4 regions of the Erwinia sp. GW821-FHT03D09 genome follow, and region 1 is predicted to be linked to each of the others. Evidence: riboswitches for the same ligand, from Rfam matches in the RefSeq annotation. Region 1 holds a riboswitch; each other region holds the start of a gene.

Region 1 (7,262 bases):
AATGATGATTGGGTTTGTCGCAAACTCGACCTAAGATCATAACGCAATTATCTGATGCCATAAATACACCTAATCACTTCAGGTTGTTGACCTACAGCTAACAAGAGTGACAATAGAATGACAATTCTACATCATCGAACACGCTCTAATGCAAATGCATCATTGATTTCAATGGTGCAACGATTTTCTGATATCTCTATTATATTTCTAGGTTTATATATTGTTGCCTATTTTAACGATCGGCAGTTCGATTATAAACATGTATTGATTGCACTCGTGGTTCTGGTTGTCTTCCAAATGATTGGGGGAATGACCGATTTCTACCGCTCATGGCGAGGAGTGAAGTCTTCCGCTGAGTTGATCCTGATCTCCAAAAACTGGACGTTAAGTCTGTTACTCACCTTAGGATTGAGCTCACTGCTAAGTGACTTTGACTTAAGCTTTAAAATATTCATTCAATGGTACCTTGTTGTTGTTGCTGGATTCCTTATTTGCCGTATGGCTATTCGCATTGGTTCCGGCATGTTAAGGAAAATGGGTTACAACACTCGTAAGGTTGCTGTTGTAGGAACAATGCCTGCGGGCATCAACTTGATCAGCAGTTTTCTTGACGAGCCGTGGATGGGATTCGTGGTTGTTGGAATTTATGATGAACAACCGATTGAAATGAGTAACGGCATCAATTACGCGGGTGATTTTGACAAGCTAATAGAAGATGCTCGTGAAGGAAAACTGGACCGTATCTACATCGCTATGAGCATGAAAGATGAGTCCAAAATTAAAGATATTGTCAAACGCTTAACGGATACGACCTGCTCTGTTTTACTGATACCGGACGTTTTCACTTTTAATATTCTTCAGTCTCGTACTGAGGAGATCAATGGTGTGCCGGTGGTCCCATTATTTGATACGCCTCTTAGCGGTATCAATATGGTATTCAAGCGTCTTGAAGACATCATTGTGTCATCGATTATTCTGCTGTTTATCTCGCTGCCGTTGATTGTTATTGCCTGTGCTGTGAAGATGAGTTCTCCTGGCCCGGTTATCTTCCGCCAGATTCGTTATGGCATGGACGGTAAACCGATTATGGTCTGGAAGTTCCGAACCATGTCAGTGATGGAGAATGGTGCTAAAGTCACCCAGGCCAAGCAAAATGATCCTCGCGTGACCAAACTCGGTAAGTTTTTACGCAATACTTCACTGGATGAGCTGCCGCAGTTCTTTAACGTGCTTTTTGGTCAGATGTCCGTAGTGGGGCCGCGCCCACATGCCGTTGCGCACAATGAACAGTATCGTTCGCTAATTGAAGGCTATATGCTGCGCCACAAAGTTAAACCAGGGATTACAGGTTTGGCCCAGATTAACGGCTTCCGTGGTGAAACAGATACCTTGGAAAAAATGCAAAAGCGCGTTGACTTCGACCTGATCTATATTCGTGGTTGGAGTATTTGGTTAGATCTGAAAATTATATTCCTGACTTTTTTTAAAGGCTTTGTTAATAAAGCTGCGTATTGATTTTAGACATTCTTTAAAGAATGTGTTGGACATGATGTTAAGACGAGTAAAAAATCCGCCATGCGGTTTTTTTACTTTATAATCCTTATGCTTGATTTCGCCAATCCCTTTGCATATTCTTTCCGTCGAAACAAATGACTCGGGGTGCCCGTCCTTTTCTTTGAGGATACGGCTGAGAAAAACCCGCATAACCTGAACTGGATAATGCCAGCGGAGGGAAGTCAGATGCCTCCAACCGGCATCGCCTTCTTGATCGCCGGTTGGGAGTATAAATGAGCCAACCCCTTCCCCTCAGCCACCACGATGTGGCGCACTCTCTGGCGCTGTTCCGCCAGCAATCCCCCCTTATTCACTGCATGACCAATGATGTAGTACAGACCTTTACGGCCAACGTTCTGCTGGCGCTGGGTGCATCGCCGGCGATGGTGATCGATGCCGAAGAGGCCGCGCAGTTCAGTGCGGTAGCCAGCGCGCTGCTGGTCAATGTCGGCACGCTGACGCGCTCGCGCAGCGCGGCGATGCTGGCGGCGGTGGAGTCAGCAAACCGTGCAGGGCGCAGCTGGTCGCTGGACCCGGTAGCGGTCGGTGCGTTAGCGTTCCGTACTGAATTCTGTCATCAGCTGCTGAATCATCAACCTGCCGCCATTCGCGGTAATGCCTCAGAGATTATGGCGCTGGCAAAAGAAGCGGTATCCGGCCGCGGGGTGGATTCTCAGCATCAGTCCGATGCCGCGATCCCGGCCGCGCACAAGCTCGCTTTGCAGAGCGGGGCGGTTGTGGCGGTCACCGGAGAAGTGGACTTTATTACTGACGGTCAGCGTACTCTCAGTGTCAGCGGCGGTTCACCGTTGATGATGCGTGTGGTCGGTACCGGCTGCGCGCTGTCGGCGGTGGTGGCGGGGTTTGCTTCGCTGCCCGGCGATCGTCTGACCCACGTTGCCAGCGCCTGCCGTGTGGTATCGCTGGCCGGCGAGCGTGCCGCCGCGATCGCATCAGGACCGGGGAGCTTTATCCCTGCCTTCCTGGATGCGCTCTATTTATTGACCCCGGAGGAACTGGCATGAAGCGAATTAATGCACTGACCATTGCCGGTACCGATCCCAGCGGCGGAGCGGGTATCCAGGCGGATCTGAAAGCGTTCTCGGCGCTGGGCGCTTACGGCACCAGCGTGATCACCGCGCTGGTTGCGCAGAACACCCGGGGCGTGCAGTCGGTTTATCGTATTGAGCCGGATTTCGTTGGCGCGCAGCTGGATTCAGTGCTGTCGGATGTACGTATCGATGCGATCAAAATCGGTATGCTGGCGGAATCCGACATTGTGGAAGTCGTAGCCGAGCGTTTGCAGGCAGCGACCACGCCCTGGATTGTGCTGGATACGGTGATGCTGGCGAAAAGCGGCGATCCGCTGCTTTCTCAGCAGGCGGTTGCCACACTGCGCGAACGCCTGCTGCCGCAGGTGTCGATTATCACACCGAATCTGCCGGAGGCTGCCGCGCTGCTGGGTTGCCCGATGGCGAGCAACGAGCAGGAGATGCGCGAGCAGGGCAGGGGACTGTTGGCGATGGGCTGCCAGGCGGTGCTGATGAAGGGTGGCCATCTCAGCGAGTCGGAAAGCCCGGACTGGCTGTTCACGCGCGAGCTGGAGCAGCGTTTCACCGCGACGCGTGTCAATACCCGCCATACCCACGGCACCGGCTGCACGCTCTCTGCGGCGCTGGCCGCGCTGCGCCCGCGCCATGATAACTGGGTGGCAACCGTGCAGGTGGCGAAGACCTGGCTGCAGGGTGCGCTGGAGCAGGCGGATTCACTCGAAGTCGGGCAGGGGATTGGTCCGGTACATCACTTCCACAAATGGTGGTAATGAATGCAGGGGCAAACGCGCTTTTGTGCGCATTAGTCTGAAAAATCCAGTCAGCAGTTTGCCTGGTTAAAGGTTTAGGTTCACCCTGTTGAGGTCAGAAATCAGTCGTGTTTCTGAACAGCGGGCCATTTGACCGTTGGCTGGTCGTGGCCCTCCCTACCTTTGACAGGAGTTATCATGACGGACATCGTACAGTTATTGGGCAAAGAAGCAGATTCTCTTTTGCAACATCGCTGCATGACTATTCCAGCAGACAGCCTCTATCTTCCGGGATCGGATTACGTAGATCGGGTGATGGTTGATAATAACCGTCCTCCGGCGGTTTTACGCAATATGCAAACCCTGTATAACACCGGTCGTTTAGCCGGGACAGGTTACCTCTCTATCCTGCCGGTTGACCAGGGTGTTGAGCACTCCGCCGGCGCCTCTTTCGCCGCGAACCCGCTGTACTTCGACCCGAAGAATATCGTCGAGCTGGCAATTGAAGCGGGCTGTAACTGCGTCGCTTCCACCTATGGCGTGCTGGCTTCCGTTTCCCGCCGCTATGCACACCGCATTCCGTTTATGGTTAAGCTGAACCATAACGAAACCCTCAGTTATCCTACCCAGTACGATCAGACCCTGTATGCCAGCGTTGAGCAGGCCTTCAACCTCGGTGCGGTTGCCGTGGGGGCGACGATCTATTTCGGTTCAGAACAGTCGCGCCGTCAGATCGAAGAGATCTCGGTGGCGTTTGAGCGCGCACACGAGCTGGGGCTGGTCACGGTGCTGTGGGCCTATCTGCGCAACAATGACTTTAAAAAAGACGGTGTGGATTACCATGCCAGTGCGGATCTCACCGGTCAGGCGAACCATCTGGCAGCGACTATCGGTGCTGACATCGTTAAGCAGAAAATGGCGGAAAATAACGGCGGCTACAAGGCGGTGAACTTCGGTCATACCGATGAGCGGGTTTACAGCAAGCTGACCACCGATAACCCCATCGACCTGGTACGCTACCAGCTGGCTAACTGCTACATGGGACGAGCGGGACTGATTAATTCCGGCGGTGCAGCAGCGGGGGATACCGATATTGCGGAGTCCGTACGTACTGCCGTGATTAATAAGCGCGCCGGAGGAATGGGGTTGATTCTTGGCCGTAAAGCATTCAAGAAATCAATGAAAGACGGCGTGGCACTTATTAATTCCGTTCAGGATGTCTATCTGGATAAAAAAGTCACCATAGCTTAATAATATGAAAGGCGGACATAAAATATCCGCCTTTCATATCCTGCCACTTACTATATAAAACACCCTGGTGTTGGCGCAATCTTCCCACCAACAAACGACTAACTCAAATGCGGTACGTGGGTCAGACTTTTGGCCGGATTAATTATCTGGAACAGCACTTTAGTCCGCTTTGATTTGCTTTTTTTCTTCAGGTTATTTTTATGAGAAAGGTACGGTCTTCAGCTTGATATTAATATGCTCAGAAATCTCTATCGAGCTTCTTTCTTTCATCCACAAACTGAGTATTTCAGATTCACGTTTGCTGAATGACAGCGGTGTTTCATCAGCCGGGTAGAGTCCAACAGGTTGAGATTCCTGCTTTAATCTGTTGTTTGCAAAAAAGGTTTTTTACTGTGCTGATTGACACGTTCTGCGCCATAATCACCACGTTCGGCTTGATGTAAATGTAATCTTCAAATGATGAATGAACCACCCGCATAAAGATAATAAACAGAGTTTCTGGATTCATTGCAATCAGTTTTTTTATCTCTTCCTGTCGTTTTCAGTGCTGTAGATGGATTCGCAAATAAACGCTATTTGGGTAGAGTTTTGCTGTAATAGTCGTGCGCAGTTAGGAAGATTATCCAGCAGATGAATATCCTTTTTTTTACCGCCTGCTTCATTGATAACGCTTTTTAATCCATGGCTGAAATAATCATATTTATTTAATATGATATAACTCATAAAGTACAGCCTTATTTAAGTTGGTTGACTGCAATGATTGCTGTTATTTATTATGAAACACTAAGTATCGATAACGAATAGTGATGACGTCTGAAGAAAATCAGCAGGTGCTGATATTAATAAAATATCAGGGTTCGCTAATTATGCCGATCTTGTGATGTAGATCTACTATAAATGCTCAGTGTACAGCCGCAAATGTCTTACACCGTCAATTCTTGTTTGTACGCCTCATTGATAGCGAAAAAAGAGGGGCGGGGCGTATTTTTCACCCCGAAGCGCTGTTTTATACAGCTTCAAACCACTCGCTATTCTGTTCTGCTATCGGAGTTATAGAGAAGATCATCTCCTGCAGATGAGTGCGCATGGCGCTTTCAGCAGCATTAGCGTCTTTCGCCACCAGCGCCTGATAGATTTTCCAGTGCTGCTCTATCAAACTCTCCGGCGGCGAGACCTTGCTGAGGGTCAGAAAACGCACCCGATCCATGGTGGCTTTAATATTCTCTACCGTTTCCCACGCCAGTCCGCAGTCGATGCTTTCGGCTATCAGACGGTGGAACTCATCGTCCAGCACCAGGAATGCCTGACTGTCGCGGCGTTCTGCCGCCAGTTTTTGCAGCTGAAGGTTATGCTCAAGCGCAGCCAGCCCGGTTGCACTGGCTTCCTGTGCCGCTCTGCGCACCACGGCCACTTCCACGGCTTCGCGGATAAAGCGCCCGTCGGCCACCCGCTGCGCCGATATCTTGCGCACGAAGGTGCCTCGCTGCGGCAGTACCTGTACCAGCCCGGCCTCGGCCAGTTTGATAAAGGCTTCGCGCACCGGCTGGCGAGAGACGTTAAAACGCGTAGAGACGTCTTTTTCGGACAGCAGGCAGCCGGGAGGAATGGCGCAGGTCACAATTTCATGGCGCAGATAGCGGTAAATCTGCTGATTTACCGGTTCGCTGGCGGTAATGGTATATACAATCGACATTCGGCAATGTCCCTTTAGCGGCAGGTCATCTCAACCCGTCTGCGCATGGTAGCAAAGCGTTCAGTCTAATCAGCAAGATGGCGGAGCGCCAGGGCTTTATCGGCCCCGGCTTACAGGCGGTGCAAATGCGGTCAACTGGCCTGGCTGACCAGCCGGTGAACGGTCCTTTTCGCCCCCTGATCCAGCAGCAGGCGATAGAAATGATTCACCCTGGCGACAAACGCGGTGCTGGCGGGCAGATCGTGGCCGAATACGCTGCTCAGCTCCAGCAGCGCGGCGACACGTTCGCTGCCTTCCCGGCTCCCGGCCACGCGCTGAGCCAGCTCCGCGCGCAGCGGATCGTTGATGTTAATTGCTTCTCCCTGCTCGCTGACGCCGCCAACGTAGCGCATCCAGCCCGCCACGCCCAGCGCCAGCAGATCGAAATCACTACCGTGCTGCAGGTGCCAGCGAATACTGTCCAGCCAGCGCTGCGGCAGCTTCTGCGTACCGTCATTGGCAATCTGCGCGGTGCGATGTTTGATCGCACGGTTGCGATAACGGGCAATCAGCGAATCGGCATAGGCTTCCAGGTCCACTCCGCTCATGCGCAGGGTTACCGCCTGCTCCGACAGCATCAGGCGGCGCGCGGCCAGCAGAAACAGCTCGTCATCCATGCAGTCGCTGATGTGCTCGTAGCCTGCCAGATTTCCCAAATAGGCAAGAAAGGAGTGGCTGCCGTTGAGCATGCGCAGCTTCATCTCTTCGAACGGCAGCACGTCCTTCACCAGTTCGGCCCCCGCCAGCTCCCAGCGCGGGCGCCCGCTGACGAAATTATCCTCAATCACCCACTGGAAAAACGGCTCACATACCACGCCTGCCGGATCGTCGCAGCCCAGCTGTTCGCGCAGCGCACGGTGCGTTTCTTCGGTCATCGCCGGAACAATCCGGTCAACCATGGTAGAGGGGAAGGTGAGGTTCTCT
Region 2 (7,262 bases), on a different contig from region 1:
GCTAATTGGCGTCGCGTCATACAGCCCACGCGGGACAAAATCGCCGTTCAGCGCGCAGACCACGCAGCTGCGGTCAATCTGCTGTTCGTTAAGCAGCGCCGTCAGGGTAGCGGCCTGGGTTTCGGTCGCCTGACCGTTCAGTAAAATGTGCATCAGCGCGTCTCCTGCGACAGCTGTTGGATAAGATTTTGCGCCATGATCGGTGCCAGCAGAAAGCCGTGCCGGTACATGCCGTTAACGTGGAAGGTGCCGTCGCGATAGCGGATATCCGGCAGGTTATTCGGGTAAGAGGGGCGCAGGCCGCTGCCGGTTTCAATCACCCGCGCTTCGACCAGCGCCGGGTCGATGGTGTACGCCGCGCTCAGCAGTTCCATCAGCGCGCGGGCGCTGATCGGGCTGGCGTCGTTGCTTTCCACCATGGTGGCACCGAGCATAAAACGCCCTTCGCTGCGCGGCACCAGGTAGCAGGGAAAGCGCGGATGCAGCAGGCGGATCGGTCGTGAAAACTGCACCTCATCGCCTTGCAGGATCAGCATCTCACCGCGCACGGCGCGCAGTTCCGGCAGCAGCGGCGCGGCATGAATACCCCGGCAGTCGATAATTTTGCCCGTTGGTTTACCGTGGCGGATCTCCACGCCCGCGGCCAGCAGCTTCTGCCGCAGCTCCTGCATCGCCTTGCGCGGATCGAGGTGCCCTTCGCTGGGGAAAAACAGCCCGCGAGCAAAGCGCCCGGCCAGGCGATCTTCCACGCTGCCCGGGTCCACCCACTGATGGCCCTGGGTCATTTTGGCAAAGCGATTCAGCTCCATGCTGTCACGCGGCGGCGCGATCACCAGCGTACCCTGACGTTCCACGCCGCTGACGTGCGCCTGCCACCAGTCGGCGGAGCCCTGCCCCAGCCTGACCACCTCTTCCGGTGCGCCTTCGCCCTCGCAGAACGGCGCGAGCATACCGCCCGCGTAGTGCGACGCGGGGCAATGTTCTTCAGAGGTGATGATTTCCAGCTTTTCTCCGGCGTCGGCCAGCGCGGTCGCCACGCACAGCCCGGTCACGCCCGAACCCAGGATCGACCAGTGGCTCACAATGTCGCCTCGGCGGAATGTTCAGGGAGAGTTGTTACGAACGTCATACCGGCCTCTCAGATAACCAAGAAGACCCGCGATAATGAGAAGGGAGAGTATCGGCGTTCGGCGGCTGCGATCTGCCCGATAAGGAGTGCGGCGAAGCGGCATTCCAGGTCTTCCTACGCCAGTATCAACTGGGTCAGGTTCTAAGGGTCGCTGAGCCGCGATAAATCGCAATCAGCCTCTCAGTCTCTTCGGCGAGACTCCCCTGACAGAGACTTTTTTATTGCATCCTGAGCGCAACCGCAAGCGTTTAGGTGGATTTATTTCGACGGCCGTTTTCGCCAGATGAAAATAAAGTGCCGGATTCGGCATTTTGCAAAGTGCGGGGCAGGCAACACAATTGCCCGATGCTGAAGGATTTTTCAGTGCGCCTCTCCCACATCAGGTCTGAACGGATGGACACCATGACAAAACCGGCCATATCGCATATCGCTTTCCTTACTCCCGGGAACTACCCGGATCGCGCCCCGCTACAGGGGCCGGAAGAAACCCTGCAGCTGTTCGAGCTGGGTGAATCGCTGGGCTACAACGGTGCCTGGGTGCGTCAGCGCCATCTGGAGCACGGGATCTCTTCGGCGAGCACGTTTCTTGCCGCCGCCACGCAGCGTACCCGGCATATCGAGCTGGGCACCACAGTGATCCAGATGGGCTATGAAAGCCCGTTTCGGCTGGCGGAAGATTTACTGACGGTGGACGTACTCGCGCGCGGGCGGCTGAACGTTGGCCTCAGCGCCGGCCAGCCGAACCACCTGGAGCTGATTGGCCCGGCGCTGTTCTCAGGCGACTGGCGGCAGGAGAATTTCTCCTACGATCGGGTCCGACGCGTGCGGGACAACCTCAGCGGCCGCTGGCTGGCGGATGAAAACACGCTGATCGCCTCGCCGGGCAACCAGCAGCGCCTGGTTAACGACCCGATCCTGCGCGAAGTGGATGAACTGCGGCTGGAGTTACCCTATGAATTTACCGCCGACCAGTACCGCCAGATTATCAGCGACTTCGCCACACTGATTGCCCCCGAGCTGGGCTGGCACCGCCGTGTAAATCATCAGGAAAACACCGACATGGCTCTCTGAGCCATGATTACCGTCACAATTACGCGTGTAGTGCTAGCAAAACGCGTAGACGCATTGGAATGATGCAATCTCTTCACTATCATTAAAAATTATTTTCATGATGACAGCAGTGAAGATCGACCAGTCAGAGAGAGGAATCATGATAATCTGACAGAGTCAGCAGCCATCAACTCTATTAATGCGAATCCAAACCATGAGTGGGACCTTCAGTAACGATGATGTCAGACGCCTGGCTGCCCTTGAGATGCTCAAATCTGAAGATGCTATCCGCGATGATATTTTGCAAAAATTCACCCTGCTCGCCAGTGATTTGCTGGCGTTTCCGGGCTGTTTTGTCTCGGTTCTGGATAATGAAAATCAGTATATCAAGGCAGCCTGCTGCCTTGATGTGCCGCAAAGTTCGCTGCATGGCGCCTTCTGCCGCCAGGTGGTGCTCAGCGATTCGCTGCTGATCTGTAGCGATACGCAACTTGACCCGCGCTTCAGCCAGAATCCCTTCACGCTCGGCGCACCTTTCATCCGATTCTACGCGGGTATACCCCTGCATACGCGGGAAGGCATTTCGGTGGGGACCCTGTGCATTACTGACACCCGGCCCCACACCTTCGACGAACATAAGTCAACGATGCTGGAGCTGCTGGCGGGCCTGGTCAGCGGCTATCTTGATGCCTGGTATACCGCGGGTTACAAAGATGTGGTCACTCAGTTGCCCAATCGCCAGCGGCTGCTGAAGGATATCGGTCTGCTGCAGCGCGCCTCCAGCTTCGATCCGCTGACCCTGACGCTGATTGACTGCATTGATATGCCGCGGGCCTATGAAATCGCCCGCTCGATGGGGATGGATGCCGTAGAAACGCTGCTGAAAGCCCTGTCCGCGACGGTGCGTTCCCGGTTACATCTCAGCGAAGAGGACGTGCTGTATACCGTCGCCACCGGTCGTTTTGCCCTGTTGAGCCGGAAAAACAGTGCGGTTAACGCCAGGGTGCTGAGCGATCGGCTGGAAAATATTCGCGCGCAGGTGCTGGGTGATATCGCCCTTGATGTGAAAATCTACGTTGGCGAGGTGAGTTTTGTTCCCGCCACCTCCCAGGTCACAGAGGTGCTGCGCCAGGCGGTCAGCGCCCTGCATGAGGCCATCAGCCAGAAGCAGACTGTGATGGCCTACAACGCCGACAGCGACAGCCGCCGAAATCTTAATTTTCAGCTGTTGAACGACCTGGCGCTGGCGCTGCGCGGCAGCCTGGGCCTGTATCTGGTGTATCAGCCACAGCTCTGTCTTCACACCGGTAAACCGGTCGGACTGGAGGCGCTGCTGCGCTGGCAGCATCCGGTTGCCGGCAATATTCCCCCCGCCGAGTTTATCCCGCTGGCGGAACACACCAGCCTGATGGATGAACTGACCGACTGGGTGATTGACCACGCGCTGTTGCAGCTGCGTGCGTGGCGCCAAAAAGGGCTGAATCTGCCGGTATCGGTTAACCTCAGCGTCAGCGATTTCTCCCGCCCGGAGTTTGCCTGCGACCTGGCAGAGAAAACCCGGCGCGCCGGTTTACAGGCCGGCGATCTGACCCTTGAATGCCTGGAAACCCAGCAGGTGCTGGAAAGTACCGAAGCCTGCCGGGGACTGGATCTGCTCAAGCAGCGCGGCTTTCGCATCGCGCTGGACGATTTTGGTTCCGGCTACAACAACATCAATACTCTGCGCCGCATCCCCATTGACGTGATTAAGCTCGACCGTTCGCTGATCCAGCAGCTGAACTGCGATCCAGCCTGCGAAGTGATTGCCCACCATATGATCACCATGCTGAAAGAGCTGAACTACGTGGTGCTGGCCGAAGGTGTGGAAGATCTGCAAACCCTGGCGTCGTTGCAGCATCTGGGCTGCGACGAAATCCAGGGTTTCTTTTATTCCCATCCCTTACCGCCGGACAAGCTGGAGCACTGGTTCAGCCATATGGCGGTGTAATCTCATCTCAGGGCTGTTCAATCCATACGGTCTGCGGGTTGGTAAACTCGCGCAGGCCGAAGTGCGACAGCTCGCGACCGAAACCGCTCTTCTTCACGCCGCCGATCGGCACGCGCGGGTCAGAGAAGCTTGGCGTGTTGATAAACATCCCGCCGGTTTCAATGCGCGATGCCAGGCCCTGTGCAGCGGCCAGATCGCGGCTCCACAGGCTGCCCCCCAGACCAAACTCGGAATCATTGGCCAGCGCCACGGCATGCTCGGCGTTATCCGCCACGATCAGCGAGGCCACCGGGCCAAACAGCTCCTGCTTAAAGCTGGTCATTGCGGGCGTGACGTCACTCAGCACCGTGGGCGCATAGTAGTTACCGTCACCCGGCAGCACGTGGCCGCCCAGCAGCAGGGTGGCGCCCTCTTTCAGCGTGGCCTGCACCTGCGAATCCAGCTCGTCGCGCAGATCGTAACGCGCCATCGGGCCAATCCACACGCCGGCTTCACGCGGGTCGCCAATTTTCATCGCCTTCACCGCGGTGAGGAATTTGTCGCGGAACGTATCAAAGACCGCCTTCTCCACGATGATGCGTTTTGCCGAGATGCACAGCTGGCCGTTATTCATAAAGCGGCCGGCAATCGCGCCTTTCACTGCCGCATCAATATCGGCGTCGGCCAGTACGATAAAGGCATCGGAACCGCCCAGCTCCAGCACGCATTTCTTGATGGCGGCTCCGGCCAGTGCGGCAATCGCCGAACCGGCGCGTACGCTGCCGGTCACGGTCACGGCTTTAATTCGGCGATCGTTAATCGCCTGCGCCACGCCGTCATTGTCGGCGTTAACCACCGCAAACAGCCCTTCCGCCACACCGGCATCGTTCAACACCTGCTGTAACAGCAGCGCACAGCCGATCACGTTCGGAGCCGGTTTCAGCAGATAGCTGTTGCCCGCCAGCAGAATCGGTACCGCGCCGCGCAGCACCTGCCAGATCGGGAAGTTCCACGGCATCACCGACAGCACCGCGCCCAGCGGCAGGTAGTCAACAAAGGCTTTGTTACCTTCAACGGTTGTGGCTTCACGCTGCAGGAAATCAGGACCATGCTGCGCGTACCATTCACACAGCTTCGCGCTTTTCTCCACTTCAGCCAGCCCCTGGTCAATGGGTTTACCCATTTCCGTGGTCATCATCTCCGCCAGCACGCGGCTCTGTTCACGCAGTCCGGCGGCGACAGACAACAGCAGTGCGACACGATCGCTCAATGGGCTGGTCCGCCAGTGCTGGAAAGCACTGTCGGTTTGTGCCAGCGCGGCATCAACGTCGGTCCGGCTGGCGAAAGGATAGCGGGCCATCACGTCACCCGTGGCGGGGTTGCGGGAAACGGCAGAATTTACGTCGGTCATGTTTTGCACCTTCTCGGTCATTCGGTTCGACATTACACCCAGCGGTTCAGGCTGAAATGCGGCATGAAGGAAAGGATAAGCTTGTCACTATTTCTTTAAAAATGAATAATAATGAAAGTTATTTACTCAAATTGAGAAAGTTATGGATCTGACCCAGCTGGATATATTTCGTGCGATTGCCGAAGAGGGCAGCATTACCGCCGCCGCCGACAGGCTGCACCGCGTACCGTCGAACATCTCTACCCGCCTGCGCCAGCTGGAAGATGAGTTGGGCTGCGAGCTGTTTCGCCGGGAAAAACTGCGGCTGCATATTACCGACAGCGGCCGCACGCTGCTCGACTATGCCCGGCGGATTCTGGCACTGGCCGATAAGGCGAAGCTGAGCGTTTCCGGCCAGCATCCCAGCGGCGTCTTTACCCTGGGTGCGATTGAAAGCACTGCCGCCGTGCGCCTGCCACCGCTGATTGCCCGCTACCATCAGCAGTGGCCACAGGTGGAGCTGGATCTCTCCACCGGACCTTCCGGCGATATGATTGACGGGATTTTCTCCGGGCGCTACAGCGCAGCGTTTGTTGACGGGCCGCCGAAGCATCCACAGCTGGAGGGCGTTCCGGCCTTCAGCGAAGAGCTGGTGCTGATCGGCGCGCTGAATCATCCGCCGGTGCCGGATGCCGCCAGCATTTCCGGCTCAACGATTTACGCCTTCCGCGCCAACTGCTCCTACCGGCGTCTGTTTGAAAACTGGTTTGCGCGGGAAAACGCTGTGCCGGGCAAGATTTTTGAAATGGAGTCGTATCACGGCATTCTGGCCTGCGTCAGCGCGGGCGCGGGACTGGCGCTGATCCCGGCCAGTATGCTGGAGAGTATGCCGGGGCGTGACAGCGTTCAGGCCTGGCCGCTGGGTGAGGGAATGGGCAATATCGACATCTGGCTGGTGTGGCGCAAGGGCACACACTCAGCCAATTTGCAGGCAATGGCCGATATGCTTCACCCGCCGGCCGCTAGCCGGCCTCCTGCTGCCCTGCCGTCAGCGCGTGAAAGCGTCGTTTGAAGTAAATCAGGCCGTCACCGGATGCCGCCAGCCAGATATGGCGGATCTCCACCAGGTACATCTGGTGTGTGCCCAGCGTCTGCACCTGAGCAATCTGGCCTTCCAGACTGGCCAGCGCCTCGTTCAGGATCGGCTGGTCAAGGCTGCCCTCTCGCCAGCCCTCCAGCAGAAAGCGGTCCGCCATCGCCAGTTCGGTCATTCCGGCAAAGTGTCGCGCCATCTCCTCCTGTTGGTGGTTGAGCACGTTAATGCACATCCGCTCGTTCTGGCGAAACACCGGATTCATGGCGCTGTTGCTATTAACGCACACCAGCAGCGTGGGCGGCGAATCGGTAATGGAACAGACGGCGGTGGCGGTAATGCCGCAGCGCCCCGCCGGGCCCTGGGTGGTGACAATATTCACCGCCGCAGGCAGGTTTGCCATCGCATCGCGAAAACGCAGGCGATGTTGGTTGTCATCGGACATGGCGGTTTCTCCTTATTTCAGCAGGCTGTCGAGCTGGTTAATATCGTGGTTGTTATGCAGGTGCGGCACCGTCCAGCCGTGGCGGTCGTAGTCGGCCAGGCAGCGGTCAACCAGCGTCATCATGCCGTTCATCGCCCCGGATTTTTGCGCGTGCTGCAGGCACTGCATGCGCACCAGATCCTGGCTGCC
Region 3 (7,262 bases), on a different contig from region 1:
GGAGTGATATGAGCCGTGGTGCAACTCGCTGGCTGGAAGGCGCTGACCAGAATGCCGAGCAGATGGGCATCTCACCACTGTTGACCGGTACGGTCTCAGAGGATGAGGCACTCTATATTACTCACCATCATCATTGGCAAAAAACATTACTCAAAGCCATCGGTCAGGGCAACAAGGAGGTTAAATAATGTCTTCTATTCAACGTCAAATCGAACAATTTCTGTTTCGTGAGGCGCGCTTGCTGGACGATCGCGACTGGGATGCCTGGATCGAGTGCTATCACCCGAAAAGTGAATACTGGATGCCCGCATGGGGGGACGACGATTACCTGACAACTAATCCACAGCGAGAAATTTCGCTCATCTATTACGCTACCCGTGATGGTCTGGAGGATCGTGTCTATCGAATCAAGACTGAGCGTTCAGCGGCCAGTACGCCCGAACCGCGTACCACACACTTACTCAGTAATATTGAAGTGCTGACACAGGATGGTCCCCGGATCGAAGTTCGCTATAACTGGTGCACCTTTAGTCATCGTTATAAACATACCGATCACTTTTTTGGCCACAATGAGTGTACGTTGATCAAGCAGGGAGAAGACTTCCAGATCACACGTAAGAAAATTCAACTTAACAATGATTATATCAATCATGTTATTGATATTTATCATTTATAGAGGTGAATAATGACTAATATCGTCGCACTCAACTTTGAAGATGGCGTCACTCGTTTTATCGAATGTAATGAAAATGAAACAGTCCTTGATGCCGCCTATCGACAGAAGATCAATTTACCCATGGATTGCTCCGATGGTGTTTGCGGTACCTGCAAATGTCGCTGTGAATCGGGCCAATACGATCTCGGCAACGAGTACCTTGAAGATGCTCTTTCCACTCAAGAAGCTGAAAGTAGGCAAGTACTGACCTGTCAAATGATACCGAGCTCCAACTGTGTGATCTCGGTTCCTCTTTCTTCACAGATGTGTAAAACAGGCAGCGGAACCTATACGGCTGAGGTTGTCAGTTCAGAGGCTTTATCTGACAGCGCTATCGAATTGACTTTATCACTTACCAGTCATCCCGGTATTGCATTCCTGAGCGGCCAGTATATCAATATTCAGCTACCGGACAGCGAAGACACGCGTGCTTACTCTTTTAGCTCCTTACCCGGCGAAAAAACCTTATCATTCCTGATCCGTAACTTGCCCAATGGTCGCATGAGCAACTATCTGACTAAACAGGTAAAACCGGGCGATATTTTGCAACTTACCGGCCCACAGGGCAGCTTTTACCTGCGCGAGGTCACGCGCCCTGTTCTGATGCTGGCCGGCGGAACCGGCCTCGCACCGTTCCTGTCGATGCTGCAACATCTAAAAGGCATGCAGTTCAATCACCCCATACATCTTATTTACGGCGTTTCTCGCGACATTGATAGTGTCAAAATCGACCAGCTTGAAGAGGCGGCCCGGCTGCTCCCACAGTTCAGCTATACCGTATGTATCGTCGATCCTGAATCTGCTGCCCCCCATAAAGGCTATGTGACTGACCACATAAAACCGATTCACCTTAATCAAGGTGATGTTGATGTTTACCTGTGCGGTCCTCCACCAATGGTTGATGCCGTCATGGCATTTTTAAAATCAAAATCTATCACTCCGGTAAATTTCTACTATGAGAAATTTACCCCGCAGGTCGTAAAGGAGAGTGTGTGATATGGGACATCAACGATTTCATGATCGCGTCATGGTGATTACCGGCGCAGCGCAGGGTATTGGCAAGGCTGTTGCCGAGCGCGCGGCAGCTGAAGGAGCCAGACTGGTTCTGATTGACCGCTCGGAATGGGTTGATGTTCTGGCACAAACTCTGCGAGAAACAGGTCACGATGTATTGCCTCTTCGTGCTGACCTGGAAGACTGGGATAGCACATACCAGGCTTTCGAAGAGGCATATCAACACTACGGCCAGGTAGATATTCTGATTAACAACGTGGGTGGCACCATCTGGGCCCGCCCCTTCGCCGAATACTCTCCTCATCAAATCGATGCCGAAATACGCCGTTCTTTATACCCAACTTTATGGGGATGCCGTGCGGTGTTGCCGTATATGCTCAAAGTACAAAAAGGGGTGATCGTCAATGTTTCGTCGGTGGCAACCCGGGGCATTCACCGCGTACCCTATTCTGCGGCCAAGGGCGGCGTCAATGCCCTGACCCAATCGCTGGCATTCGAATACTCCAGCTCAGGTATCAGGATCAATGCCACTGCACCAGGTGGTACTGAAGCACCGCCCAGATTGACGCCACGCAATCTGACTCAGGAACCCCCTACGGCAGAGGAAAAAGCCTGGTATCAGGGCGTGGTTGATCAAACCTGCGAGACAAGTTTGATGCACCGTTATGGCACGGTGGATGAACAGGCGGCTGCGATTCTCTTCCTTGCCAGCGATGATGCCAGCTATATTACAGGAACCGTGTTACCCGTAGCCGGAGGGGATCTGGGATAGCACACCATTTACCCGACTGATATCAAAAGGATCTATGACGAAGATCCTGCTGCCATGGATGGCGGCCCTACATGTATGTGATGTAATCGATTGCTGATAATGCGTTCAGTCTGTAGGACATATGCTTTTCAATGAAGGAACTGATGACTTTTTCGTGGGTTTCGATGGAATGTGAGAAAGTCGGTTACTTTATGGACGAAAAAAAGTTGCAGTGGATTTGACCCTATATATCCAGACGCTTTTTATCTCTTACTGGACTGCCCCCAAAAAAGGCTCTAATACCCGCAATGGCTACTCGTCAAAAACACTACTTTGCGATGATGGCGAGATTGAACTGAGCACGCCACGGGACCGCGAAAATACCTTCGAACCCCAGCTGAACGCTGGTAATGGTGCATTGTGCCGTCCGGCAGGGCGACGCTGACTGGCAGTCCCCATGTATCGAGGGTAAATCTGGTGCGGTTACCCAGCGCATCGGTCTGCGCCATAAGCTGGTTATCCACCCACTCAAAGTGCGTTTCACCGCCATCGTCCTGCCGGATACAGATAATATTGTTGCGTTCGTCGCGAACGTAGCTGGTGACGCCACCAAACCCGTTATGAAAGTGGCCTGTACGCGTGTCGTCATCCCAGACAAAATGCCCCGGCCATAGCCCTTCCGCTGCCCGGCCATCAATGGCGCGCCCAAGACAGTCATAGTCATGCTCCACCCAGGTGCGACAGGTCACTCCAGCGCAGCATCCACCCTTCCGCTGACCAGCGGTAATCAAAGCTGCGGCCTTCCCCGGCCCGGACGCTCAGCAGGTAGCCCCATTCATCATACCGGTAGCTGGCCAGCGTTCTGAGCGGCTGGCGCGCGCTATCGCACAGCGTCAGCCTGATGATACACCCGTGCTCCGTTTCCACATGCACCAGCCGTTCGTCTGCCAGCGCCAGCCAGCGCTATCCCAGGGTCAACGTCGCAGTTCACGACGTGATCAACGAGAAAGTACTCGAAATGGTGCAGGAAGGACGCGTGGAGATGGGTGTTGCCTTCGAACCCGAACAGGCCGATTCGCTGTATTTCACCCTGCCAGGCATCGACCGTTTTGTCGCCGTCGTTCCGGCAGACAGCCCGCTGGCGCAGAAAAAACAATTGAGCTGGCGTGAACTGCTACAGCTCGATTTTATTACACTTCAGCGCCCGTCCGCAGTTCGTCTGCTGCTGGAGCAGTCGCTGGTGAAGGCGGGACGGCGGCTGGACGTGGCTTTTGAAAGCCATCAGCGGGTTACGGTGGGTAAGATGGTAGCTGGCGGGCTGGGTGCCAGTGCGGTCCCGGCGCTCTGTATCCAGCAGATGCGTGAACTGGGTGCGGTTTGCGTGCCGTTGACGGCCCCACAGATTGAACGGCGCGTGGGTTTGCTGCAGCGTAAGCAGCATCAGCTTTCTCAGGCCGCCACAATGCTCGCCCGGACGCTGTGCGAGGTGAGCCGCTGGCCCGCATTATGATTGTAATAAAAAAATAAATATCGTATAACAACCGACTCCGAGGGGTGTCCTGTAACGGGCTGAGATGGCAGTAATGCCGAACCCTTTGAACCTGATCTGGGTCATGCCAGCGAAGGGACGGGTTGGCAAACACAGATCTGCTTTTGCCTCTTCACACCGCCGCCGCACCCCGGATCTCCACCACGATTTTGGAGATCTTATGCCTGCTTCAATGTTCGAATTCGGTCTGTTTGGTCGCCTCCGTCAGAATGCGGGACCGCACTGGGAACACTACGTCGCTCACCCGTTCCTGCAACAGCTCGGTGCCGGTACGCTGCCAGAAGTTGCCTTCCGCCGCTATCTGACCCAGGACTATCTGTTCCTCGTCCACTTCGCCCGCGCCTACGCCCTGCTGGTCACCAAATTCCACACTCTGCCGGAAATCCGTGCTGCCGTCGGATCGTTGAATCACATCGTTGCCGAACTACCGCTTCACGTCGGCTACTGCGCAGGATGGGGGTTGAGCGAAGAGCTGATGGCCCGCGAACCGGAAGCCAGCGAAACGATCAACTACACCCGCTACGTGCTGGATATCGGCCATACCGGGGATGCCCTTGAGCTACTGGCTGCCCTGCTGCCGTGCGTGGCGGGCTATGCTGAAGCGGGGCTGCGTCTGCTGGCCGATCCGGCCACAGTGATGGAGGGCAATCCTTACGCTTCGTGGATGCAGAACTACAGCGACCAGGGCTATCTGAACGGCGTGAAAGCGGCGATTGAGCTGCTCGACCGCGTGGGCCAGCAGCGCGGTGCCGATGCCCGCTTCGATCGGCTGAGTGACATCTTCACTACCGCCACCCGTCTGGAAGGTGCCTTCTGGCAGATGGGACTCAACGCCGTCGAAAACCCGGTTAACGTGTGGTGAACAGCGTTATTTCCCGCCCCGGCATCGAAATCCGCGATCTGACCCTGCGTTTCGGCAGCCGGACTATCTTTGAGCGGCTGAACTTCCGCATTGAGGGCGGCACCTTCGTCGCCATGCTCGGGGCCAGCGGCGCGGGCAAAACCAGCCTGCTGAAAATCATCGCCGGGTTGGCGACTGCAACGTCTGGCACAGTAAGCGCCAGCGACGGCCTGCCGGTGCCGGGGCGAATTGCCTATATGGGCCAGCAGGATCTGCTCTATCCGTGGCTGACGGTACGCGAAAACATCACCCTCGGGCCTCGCCTGCGCGGGGAAAAAGCCGACCGCGCCTGGGCGGAGCATCTGCTGGAACGCGTCGGGCTAAGCGGGCATGGCAACGAGCGCCCCGCCGCACTTTCGGGCGGTATGCGCCAGCGTGCAGCGATTGCCCGTACGCTGTACGAACGCCAGCCGATTGTCCTGATGGATGAGCCGTTTTCGGCGCTGGATGCCATTACCCGCGCCACCATCCAGACTCTCGCCGCCGAACTGCTGGCCAACCATACCGTGCTGCTGATCACCCACGATCCGATGGAGGCCTGCCGCCTCAGCCACCGCCTGCTGGTGCTGTCGCCGCATCCTGCCGGGCTGGATGACAGCCATCATATCGCCGGGCTGCCGCCGCGCGCGCCGGATGATGCCGACCTGCTGAAAAGCCAGGCCGAACTGCTGCAACAGCTGGTGAGGGCCGCAGAATGAGCCATCAACAGGACAGCCGCCTGGCAAAATGGGGGCGCGGGCTGACGGTGTTTCTCGGCCTGGTGCTGCTGTGGTGGCTGGCAACGCTGAGCGATATTCCGGCGTTTCTGCTGCCGACGCCCGCCGCCGTGGCGCAGGCGTTGTGGGAGGGTCGCGGATTCCTGGCCTACCACTCGCTGGTGACGGCATCCGAAGTGGTCAGCGGGCTGCTGCTCGGGGTGCTGCTCGGCGCACTGCTGGCGCTGAGCATGGTGTATTCGCCGCGCCTGCAGCGCTGGCTGATGCCGCTGGTGCTGACCAGCCAGGCGATCCCGGTGTTCGCCCTCGCCCCGCTGCTGGTGCTGTGGTTCGGCTTTGGCATGAGCGCCAAGGTGGCGATGGCGGTGCTGGTGATCTTCTTCCCGGTGACCTCGGCCTTTTTCGACGGCCTGCGCCGGGTGAATAACGACTACCTCGATCTGGCCCGCACTATGGGGGCTTCCCCCTGGGCGCTGCTGCGCCACGTGCGGCTGATGGCGGCACTGCCCGCCTTCGGCACCGGGCTGCGCATGGCGGCGGCCGTGGCCCCCATCGGGGCGATTATCGGCGAATGGGTCGGATCGGCCGAAGGGCTGGGCTACCTGATGCTCAACGCCAATGCGCGGATGCAGACCGACCAGCTGTTTGCCGCGCTGTTTATTTTGATTTTGATGACGGTGCTGCTCTGGGTTGCCGTCGATAGCCTGCTGCGCCGCCTGATTAACTGGACGGCGGAATAACCACCTGCATACGACATAACAAGGAATAACAGCAATGAAAAAGAACCTCTGCGCCCTGCTGCTGGGAACAGCCATCGCGGGCCACGCCGTCGCCGCGGAAAACGTCACGCTGATGCTGGACTGGTACGTTAATCCGGACCACGCGCCGATTATCGTTGCCGAGCAGATTGGCGCGTTTAAAGCCGAAGGGCTGGACGTGAAGATCGTGCCGCCGTCCGATCCTTCCCTGCCGCCGCGCCTGGTGGCCGCAAAGAAAGCCGATCTGGCTATCACCTATCAGCCCCAGCTGCACTTCTTCGCCGATCAGGGCTTACCGCTGGTACGCGTCGGCACCCTGGTGAATACGCCGCTGAACACGCTGATGACGCTGGATAAAAACATTAAATCGCCTGCCGATCTGAAGGGCAAAAAGGTCGGTTTCTCGGTCACCGGCATTGAAGAGGCCACGCTGGGCACCATGCTCAAGCACGAGGGCGTTTCCTCTGCCGATATCACCCCGGTTAACGTCAACTTCCAGCTGACCGGTGCGCTACTGGCAGGCCAGGTGGATGCGGTGATCGGCGGCTATCGCAATATCGAAGCGCTGGAGCTGCAAATTCAGGGCAAAGATCCCAAGGTGTTTAATGTAGAAGATTATGGCGTTCCGGCCTATGACGAGCTGGTGATCGTTGCCAATCGCGATGACGTGAAGAAACCGAAAATTGCCAAATTCCTCGCCGCGCTGAAGAAGGGTAACGACTATCTTCAGGCGCATCCGCAGGAAACGTGGAAAGCCTTTGCCAGCAGCCACCCGGAGCTGAACACCGAGCTGAACCGCCAGGCGTGGCAGAAATCACTGCCGCTGTTCGCCCGCGATCCGGCGCATCTGGACAGCGC
Region 4 (7,262 bases), on a different contig from region 1:
TCGGACTGACCGATCGCGGCGTGATTGCGGAAGGAAAACGTGCGGATCTGGTACTGGTTCATCAGCCGAGGGAACAGGTCTATATCAAAAACGTCTGGGCAAAAGGCCGGATGGTGTTCTGATGGCGCGGTTAATCTGGCTGATGGGCGCATCCGGCTCCGGCAAGGACAGCCTGCTGCTGGCGCTGCGCGAAAGCGCCCCCGAGCGGATGGTGGTGGCGCACCGCTATATTACCCGCAGCGCCTCCGCCGGAGGGGAGAATCATATCGCGCTGAGCGAACATGAGTTTCTGCGCCGCAGCGAGTTCGGTTTGTTTGCCGTTGAGTGGCAGGCGCATCAGTTTTACTACGCGCTGGGCACCGAAATCGATCTGTGGCTGGCCGCCGGGCTGGACGTGGTGGTCAATGGTTCGCGCCGCCATCTGGCGGTAGCACAGCAGCGCTATGGCGACCGCCTGCTGCCGGTGTGCCTGCAGGTTTCACCGGAGGTGCTGGCGAACCGCCTTCGCCAGCGTGGACGCGAGGATGAAGGTGAAATTGTCCGGCGCATGCAGCGGGCGGCGGAACCGATCTCGGGAGGATGTGTAACGCTGAATAACGACGGCGAGCTGGAACGCACGCTGAGGGATTTCTCACGGCTGCTGGCGGAAGTACCGTGTGCTGTTACGGAACAAAACATCAGATAATCATTAGATGGGCAGCCCTTCAGGTGCCTGATTGCTCCATGATGAACAAATGAAATTCAATATGTCGGCGATATTTCCGTCGCTGAGTGAATCGGCATAAGCGGGCACGGAATAAAGTGTGCCGCTGAGTTTTTGTTTACAACATCTGAACTGACAGGTTATGTTTCTTGCCGAACCTTTCCAGGGGGAGCCTACAAGCGGGCTGAGAGTTTGCACTTGCAACGGTGCGAAGACCCTTAATACCTGATCCGGATAATGCCGGCGAAGGGATGGCGCAACCTGTCTGACTTTTGCCTGCCTCTGAGCGAGACGGCCGGAGTATCCACATTCAGTCGCGCTGTCTTTACTTTACAGGACAACACGATGACCAAACGTTTTACCGAAATCCTGCGTAATCAGAATCTGCCAACCTGGTCGGCGGCCGTTAATCACCGTTTCGTTGAGGAGCTGGTCACCGGCACCGTTGACGACCGTGTGATGATTAATTACCTGATTCAGGATCACCGCTTCCTCGACAGCTTCCTGATCCTGGTTGGTGCGGCAATGACCAGTGCGGATACCACCGACGCCCGGCTGCGTTTTGGCCGCTTTGCCGGGATGGTATCCTCCGAAGAAAACACCTATTTCCTGCGTTCGTTTACTGCGCTGGGTGTCAGTGAGCAACAGCGCACCGAACAGCCGGACACCGCCCCGACGGCAGGTTTCAAAGCCATCATGCGTGAGGCGGCGGCCACCCACAGCTATGCAGCGATCCTCACCGTGCTGAACGTTGCTGAATGGCTGTATTATGACTGGGCCACTCAGGCTGCCCGACCGCTGCCGGATAACTTCGTCTACGCCGAATGGGTCACGCTGCACGATAACCCGGACTTCAACGCGTTTGTGGCGTTTATCCGCGAGGAGCTGGATCGCGTTGGACCGGCGGAATCCTCGCTGTGCGAAGATCTCTTCCACCGCGCGGTGGGGCTTGAAAAGGCGTTCTTTGATGCGGCTTATCAGTAAGGAACGTTGAACGTAGGGCGGGGAGCTGACTGTGTATTTCATCAGGGGAAATTCTCTCCCCGCCCATGTCGAGGATTGTGCGCCCAGCCTGCTGAACTTAGCTTCTGATGCTGACGCCCCGCGCGCCGTCGCTTTTTAGCAAATCCCCGCTTAAAGAGGCCCGCGTCTTATCAAAAGCGGGCAAGAAAGTTTTTAATCTGCGCCTGCGAAGATAACCCTTCCATCGGTCCCTTGTGCGAAACGGCAATCGCACCGCTGGCATTAGCGTACGTTAAAGATTCCTCAATGCTGTACCCCGCGAGAAACAGACTGATAAAGGTGGCACCAAAGCAGTCTCCGGCACCGGTCGGATCAACGATCGGCGTTTCCAGCCCGGGAACGTGTTTTTCAAGCAGCACATCGTGGCTTTTTTGATAATGGCTTGCTCCTTTTGGCCCCCTTTTAATCACTATATGTTGAATGCCGCTTTGCAAAAGCTCACTGACAATATCCTGTTCAGATTGACTTTTTCGGGTAGAGAAATGTGATATCTCTCCTTCGCTGGGCATAAAGATATCTGTGTATTCAAGGATATAATCGAATGCCTGCTCCATTTCCGGGATGTTAAGCATCTCTTTACGAATATTGGGGTCGAACGACACCGTGCCGTTATTTTCCTTCACGATATCAATCGCCTTACGCATCGCATCGATAATTCTGAACGAAAACAGTGAGGATCCCATGATATGAAAATGCCGGCACTGATTGAGCAACTTTATGTCAATATGCTTCGTGCTCAAACTGCCGCTGGCACTGTTAGGAATATTGAAAATAAAGTCACGTTCAATCTGGTTACGATAGCTGACGAAGGCCGTGCCGGTTGGAGCCTGATCGACAATGCTAATGCCCTCCGTGATAACCCCTTCCAGACGCAATCTCTCAATATTTAAGCGACCGAAATCATCATTGCCAACGCAACCGAACAGCGTCGCACCATAGCCTAATCTGGCAACCTGTGCGGCGAAAATCGCCGGGGCACCGCTGGGATACGGGCCAAGAAATTCTCCGGGCTGCATGAAGCTCTGGTTGTGTTCTTTAGAGAGAAATTCAACTAAAAGCTCGCCCATGGTGCAAATGTTAACTGACATAGTCACGCCTCATTCTCCGAAGAAGTTACGATTTGACCACGTAAAACATTCATTATTGCTGTACCGAATATTGAAGTCGGCATCGGAAAGAACGTGTTGATAATTTTCATTGATATAGCGGTGGGCAACAAGACACTTCATCTGGCTCAGATTGCCCAGCGAACTTACCGGACCGGAGGATTCAATAACGTTGTTAATGATAGCCGTCGAATTCAATGCTTTATCCAGGCATCGTTGATAATGCCTGGCCAGTAACGGCTGGTCGATGCTGCACCCGCCGCTGCCATCCTCAATACCGACTTCGAGAATACAGTGATTAACAGTAAATCGCTGAATCACATCATCAAAGGCTTTACCGGACAGTAGAGAACGGTGGCGAATCAACTCATCTCCGGCAACGATGATCTCCCCATCGATAAACTGTTCAGCCAGCAGGACATGCTGCAAATCGTTGATGATCACTCGGAGGTGACTCAGCCCACTGAGGAAGGGGATGATGCGACGAGCAATTTCACCATGACCGAGGAAAATAGTCTCACGATCGCCGATCGTTCGGCTGCAGTGGCGTGCTATTTCAATTTTATTCGCCAGGGTAAGCGGTGGCGGTGTGCTGATTTCATCCTGGGGTGAGGTACTGGAATTTGAAGAAGTGGCTATCGCTCCACCAAAGGAACGCTTTAAATAGCCCTGCTGTTCAAGGTAGCTGAGATCGCCGCGAATGGTGACGCCGGATACCCCCAGAAGAGTAGAAAGATCCTCAACTTTGATTTCACCCTGGCGATCGACCAGTTCAGCAATCTTCAGTCTGCGCTTGAGTAAATTCGATGACTTCCTGGGCATAGCTATCCCATCCATTAGTATGCATGGGCTTAATATAACGTTGGTGACTTTTAATTGAAAGTCATCGCTATTCGTTTGCTTTCATCTTGTAAGTCGGGTTGGTTGACTGCCGGTCAGAGCGCCTTTATCTGTCCCTCCTTGCAGTGAAAAAGTGTTTTATAGCCCATCTTCTGACTGGGAATAGTAGTTATTTTCTGAAAAAAAGATATTAATCAATGTATTAAATGTGTTGCTTTCAAAATGAAAGTTATTGTTCAAATTTCGATCTCCCTCACGCTTTTAAGCCGAGACTCACAGTATATTAACTTTCATGTTGTAAGTTATTTTTGTTTTGCTTATGTTTTGATTGTCATAAGCGTTATGGATATCCGTCATCTGTATCTAAGATTAGCCGGAGGAAACGAGACCTTATCCCTACATCTGAATAGCAGCGAAGCCGCCGAAGGCCATTTCTACTCCTTAATACCGTGCAGATTAATCTCGCCGCACGGCGGTGACCTACGCATATTTTAATTAAAATAAGACTGAGGACAGAATATGAAAAAACTCACGACGTTGGCATCCGGTCTGGTGATGGCTATGACAATATTTGCGCATTCAAGCTGGGCTAAAGATTATCAGATAGGGGCTTCTCTGCTTACTCAGCAGCACCCTTTTTATATTGAGCTGGCCAATGCGATGAAAGCAGAAGCAAAAAAAGACCACGTAGCATTGAGTATCTCTATTGCCAATCAGGATTTGAATAAACAGCTTTCAGACGTTGAAGATTTTATTACCCGAAAAGTTGACGCGATTATTATTTCTCCGGTTGATTCCAAAGGCGTTCAGGCTGCGATTATTAAAGCAGAGAAAGCGGGAATTCCGGTGATAACGGTGGACGTCGCGGCAGAAGGCGTACCTGTTGTGGCGCACGTTGCCACCGATAATTACGCCGGCGGCGTGATGGCCGGCAAACTGATGGGCCAGTTGCTCAATGGTAAAGGTCAGGTTGGCATTATTGATTATCCTGCACTGCAGTCGGTTGTCGCCAGAGTTGACGGCTTCAAAGAAGGCCTTGCCGCGACCCCTGATATCAAAATCGTATCGGTTCAGACTGGTATTACGCGCGCAGAAGCACTGACGGTGGCGCAGAACATGATGCAGGCGCATCCGGACCTCAATGGACTGTTTGGCTTTGGCGACGATGCCGCTCTGGCAGCGGTCATCGCGGCTAAATCTGCCCGTAACGAGTCGATAAAAATCATTGGATTTGACGGCATGTCTGAAGCGCGTGAGGCGGTGGATGCGGAGAAAACCTTTGTGGCGGTGGTACGTCAGTACCCGGATCGGATGGGAACCCAAGCCATTGATGCTGCGGTCGATCATCTTAACGGCAAGCCGGTTGACAAGCTTATACCGGTTGCACCGGGCATTTACGCAAAAAAATAACCTGAAACGTTTACCGGCGATAGAGCGGAAGAACTCTGTCGCCCGTGGAGAGGGCCATGACGGAAACGGTTCTGACAGTCAACGAGATTACCAAAAGCTTCGGTCCGGTGAGTGCATTAAAAAAAGTCAGTCTGCATATTCGCCGGGGAAAAGTTCATACCTTGCTGGGTGAAAACGGCGCGGGTAAATCAACGCTGATGAAAATTCTGGCCGGAGTATATCAGCCAACAAGTGGGGAAATTATTTTTAACGACGGACGTATAACAATTACTAGTCCAGCGCATTCTCGCCGGCTCGGTATTGCTATTATATTCCAGGAATTAAGCCTGAGTAATAATCTCACGGTAGCGGAAAATATCTATGCTAATAACGAACCCGCTCGCTACGGCTATATTAATGACCGAAAAATGATTTCTGACTGTGGGCAGCTGTTGTCTGAGCTGGGCATCAATATCGATCCGCAACAGATTGTCGGTGATATGTCGATTGCTCAGCGTCAACTGGTAGAAATTGCAAAAGCGCTGAGCTATCCGTCTCAGGTGGTCATTATGGATGAGCCTACCTCGTCATTAAGCGATAGCGAAGCGGAAATTTTGTTTGGGATCGTTGAGAAGTTAAAAAAGCGCGGGACGGCGATTATTTATATTTCTCACCGTATGGAAGAAATTATGCGCGTTTCTGACGATATTTCCGTGATGCGCGACGGTCAGTATATCGCTACGCACCGCCGGGAAAACACCACCATGAAGCAGCTGATCGCAGAAATGGTTGGCCGGGAAATGCAGGACGTCTACCCGGCAAGAATCGGTGAACCTCCGGATGAAAGGCAAAATCCGCTGCTTGAGGTGCATCATCTCAGCCGCGCCGAGCGTTTTGACGATATCAACTTTAGCGTCAGGGCAGGGGAAGTGGTCGGTTTCTTCGGGCTGGTTGGTTCCGGGCGATCTGATGTGATGAAAGCGCTTTTTGGTATGGAAAAATATCAGGGCGAGATTCTGATTAACGGCGCGACCGTTGACCTGTGCAATCCAGGACAGGCAATTAAACAGGGAATCGCTTTTGTGACCGAAAACCGCAAAGAGGAGGGGCTGGTGCTGATGCATGACGTGAATATGAATATTCACCATATTGCCTTTCAGTTCAGCGGCAGTGCATTTATCAACCCGAAGCAGGAACTGAATAAAACCGCTCAGGCGATTAAACGCATGAACATCAGAGTCAGTTCGCCGTGGCAGCGGGTGGGCACATTAAGCGGAGGCAACCAGCAAAAAATAGTCTTATCAAAATGGCTGGAGGAGTCCCCCAAAATCTTAATTCTGGACGAACCGACACGCGGCGTTGATGTGGGTGCAAAGTTCGAGATTTATAACGTGATACGTCAGCTCGCTGCCGGGGGAACGGCGATTATCCTGGTGTCTTCTGAGCTGCCGGAGGTGATGGCGATGAGCGACAGGCTCATTATCATGCGCAATAAAAAAATAGCGGCCGCGCTTTCTTGCCGGGGGCTGACGCAAACGCAGGTTATGACCGAAGCAACGGGGGTTGAATAATGAGCGACAAAGCATGGTATCCGGCTGAGCAGTCGGTAAAAGGGCACACGCCGCTGGCGAAGATGATCAAGCAGTATGGCGGGATTCTGGCCGGTCTGCTGGTGCTGATTGTCCTGTTCAGTTCAATTAACAGCAGCTTTCTGACCGTCAATAATCTGACCAATATTATTCTTCAGGTGTCGATTATTGCCATTACTGCCTACGGCATGACCTATGTTCTTTTACTGGGGGATATCGATCTGTCGGTGGGATCCACTATTGCCCTGGTCGGAACGTTTTGTGCCCTGGGTTTATCCTTCGGCATTCCGTTTCTACTGGTGCTGCCGCTGTCGATAATTGCCGCCATGGTGATTGGCTTAATCAACGGTAGCCTGACGGCGCTGGCGGGGATCCCGTCATTTATTGTCACCGTGGCCACCATGGGAATTTTCAGAGGCGTTGCCTATGTGGTGACCGACGGCACGCCCATCATGATTAAGGATGAAACTTTCCTGGCCATTGGCAACGGAGAGTTTCTCTACGTTCCTGTTCCTATCTGGATCCTGCTGGTCCTGCTGGTGGTGAATCATTTTATCCTGTCGAAAACCACCTTTGGCCGAAAAATTTATATCACCGGTGGCAATAAAGAAG

Evidence for each region. A riboswitch is a leader RNA that binds a small molecule or an ion and turns the genes downstream of it on or off. The one in region 1 is predicted to bind thiamine pyrophosphate.
Region 2: it holds a riboswitch for thiamine pyrophosphate, as region 1 does, so the genes downstream of both, AC07U6_RS18960 (FAD-dependent oxidoreductase) here and thiM (hydroxyethylthiazole kinase) in region 1, are expected to answer to the same signal.
Region 3: it holds a riboswitch for thiamine pyrophosphate, as region 1 does, so the genes downstream of both, tenA (thiaminase II) here and thiM (hydroxyethylthiazole kinase) in region 1, are expected to answer to the same signal.
Region 4: it holds a riboswitch for thiamine pyrophosphate, as region 1 does, so the genes downstream of both, AC07U6_RS12750 (TenA family protein) here and thiM (hydroxyethylthiazole kinase) in region 1, are expected to answer to the same signal.

The regions. Positions count from the first base shown of each region.
Region 1 is NZ_JBWKUK010000003.1:242,302-249,563, forward strand. It holds gene wcaJ (undecaprenyl-phosphate glucose phosphotransferase) at 118-1,515, shown strand; TPP riboswitch at 1,646-1,751, shown strand; gene thiM (hydroxyethylthiazole kinase) at 1,788-2,579, shown strand; gene thiD (bifunctional hydroxymethylpyrimidine kinase/phosphomethylpyrimidine kinase) at 2,576-3,376, shown strand; gene fbaB (class I fructose-bisphosphate aldolase) at 3,554-4,606, shown strand; gene AC07U6_RS04340 (LuxR C-terminal-related transcriptional regulator) at 4,805-4,918, opposite strand; gene AC07U6_RS04345 (hypothetical protein) at 4,929-5,114, opposite strand; gene AC07U6_RS04350 (hypothetical protein) at 5,129-5,329, opposite strand; gene AC07U6_RS04355 (GntR family transcriptional regulator) at 5,613-6,299, opposite strand; gene AC07U6_RS04360 (mannitol dehydrogenase family protein) at 6,431-7,262, opposite strand, start outside.
Region 2 is NZ_JBWKUK010000021.1:29,569-36,830, reverse strand. It holds gene thiS (sulfur carrier protein ThiS) at 1-153, opposite strand, end outside; gene AC07U6_RS18960 (FAD-dependent oxidoreductase) at 153-1,082, opposite strand; TPP riboswitch at 1,224-1,344, opposite strand; gene AC07U6_RS18955 (LLM class flavin-dependent oxidoreductase) at 1,532-2,200, shown strand; gene AC07U6_RS18950 (sensor domain-containing diguanylate cyclase) at 2,394-4,166, shown strand; gene AC07U6_RS18945 (NAD-dependent succinate-semialdehyde dehydrogenase) at 4,174-5,556, opposite strand; gene ptrR (putrescine utilization regulator PtrR) at 5,699-6,607, shown strand; gene hpaC (4-hydroxyphenylacetate 3-monooxygenase, reductase component) at 6,558-7,073, opposite strand; gene hpaB (4-hydroxyphenylacetate 3-monooxygenase, oxygenase component) at 7,086-7,262, opposite strand, start outside.
Region 3 is NZ_JBWKUK010000029.1:10,473-17,734, reverse strand. It holds gene AC07U6_RS21450 (Rieske 2Fe-2S domain-containing protein) at 1-188, shown strand, start outside; gene benB (benzoate 1,2-dioxygenase small subunit) at 188-676, shown strand; gene benC (benzoate 1,2-dioxygenase electron transfer component BenC) at 686-1,711, shown strand; gene benD (benzoate diol dehydrogenase BenD) at 1,713-2,501, shown strand; partial or broken gene AC07U6_RS21430 (transposase) at 2,761-2,880, shown strand; gene AC07U6_RS21425 (hypothetical protein) at 3,201-3,413, opposite strand; gene AC07U6_RS21420 (LysR substrate-binding domain-containing protein) at 3,382-3,990, shown strand; TPP riboswitch at 4,021-4,125, shown strand; gene tenA (thiaminase II) at 4,190-4,891, shown strand; gene AC07U6_RS21410 (ABC transporter ATP-binding protein) at 4,888-5,628, shown strand; gene AC07U6_RS21405 (ABC transporter permease) at 5,625-6,386, shown strand; gene AC07U6_RS21400 (ABC transporter substrate-binding protein) at 6,421-7,262, shown strand, end outside.
Region 4 is NZ_JBWKUK010000011.1:47,005-54,266, reverse strand. It holds gene phnM (alpha-D-ribose 1-methylphosphonate 5-triphosphate diphosphatase) at 1-122, shown strand, start outside; gene phnN (ribose 1,5-bisphosphokinase) at 122-685, shown strand; TPP riboswitch at 859-972, shown strand; gene AC07U6_RS12750 (TenA family protein) at 1,049-1,687, shown strand; gene AC07U6_RS12745 (sugar kinase) at 1,858-2,814, opposite strand; gene AC07U6_RS12740 (DeoR/GlpR family DNA-binding transcription regulator) at 2,824-3,654, opposite strand; gene AC07U6_RS12735 (substrate-binding domain-containing protein) at 4,192-5,082, shown strand; gene AC07U6_RS12730 (sugar ABC transporter ATP-binding protein) at 5,139-6,632, shown strand; gene AC07U6_RS12725 (ABC transporter permease) at 6,632-7,262, shown strand, end outside.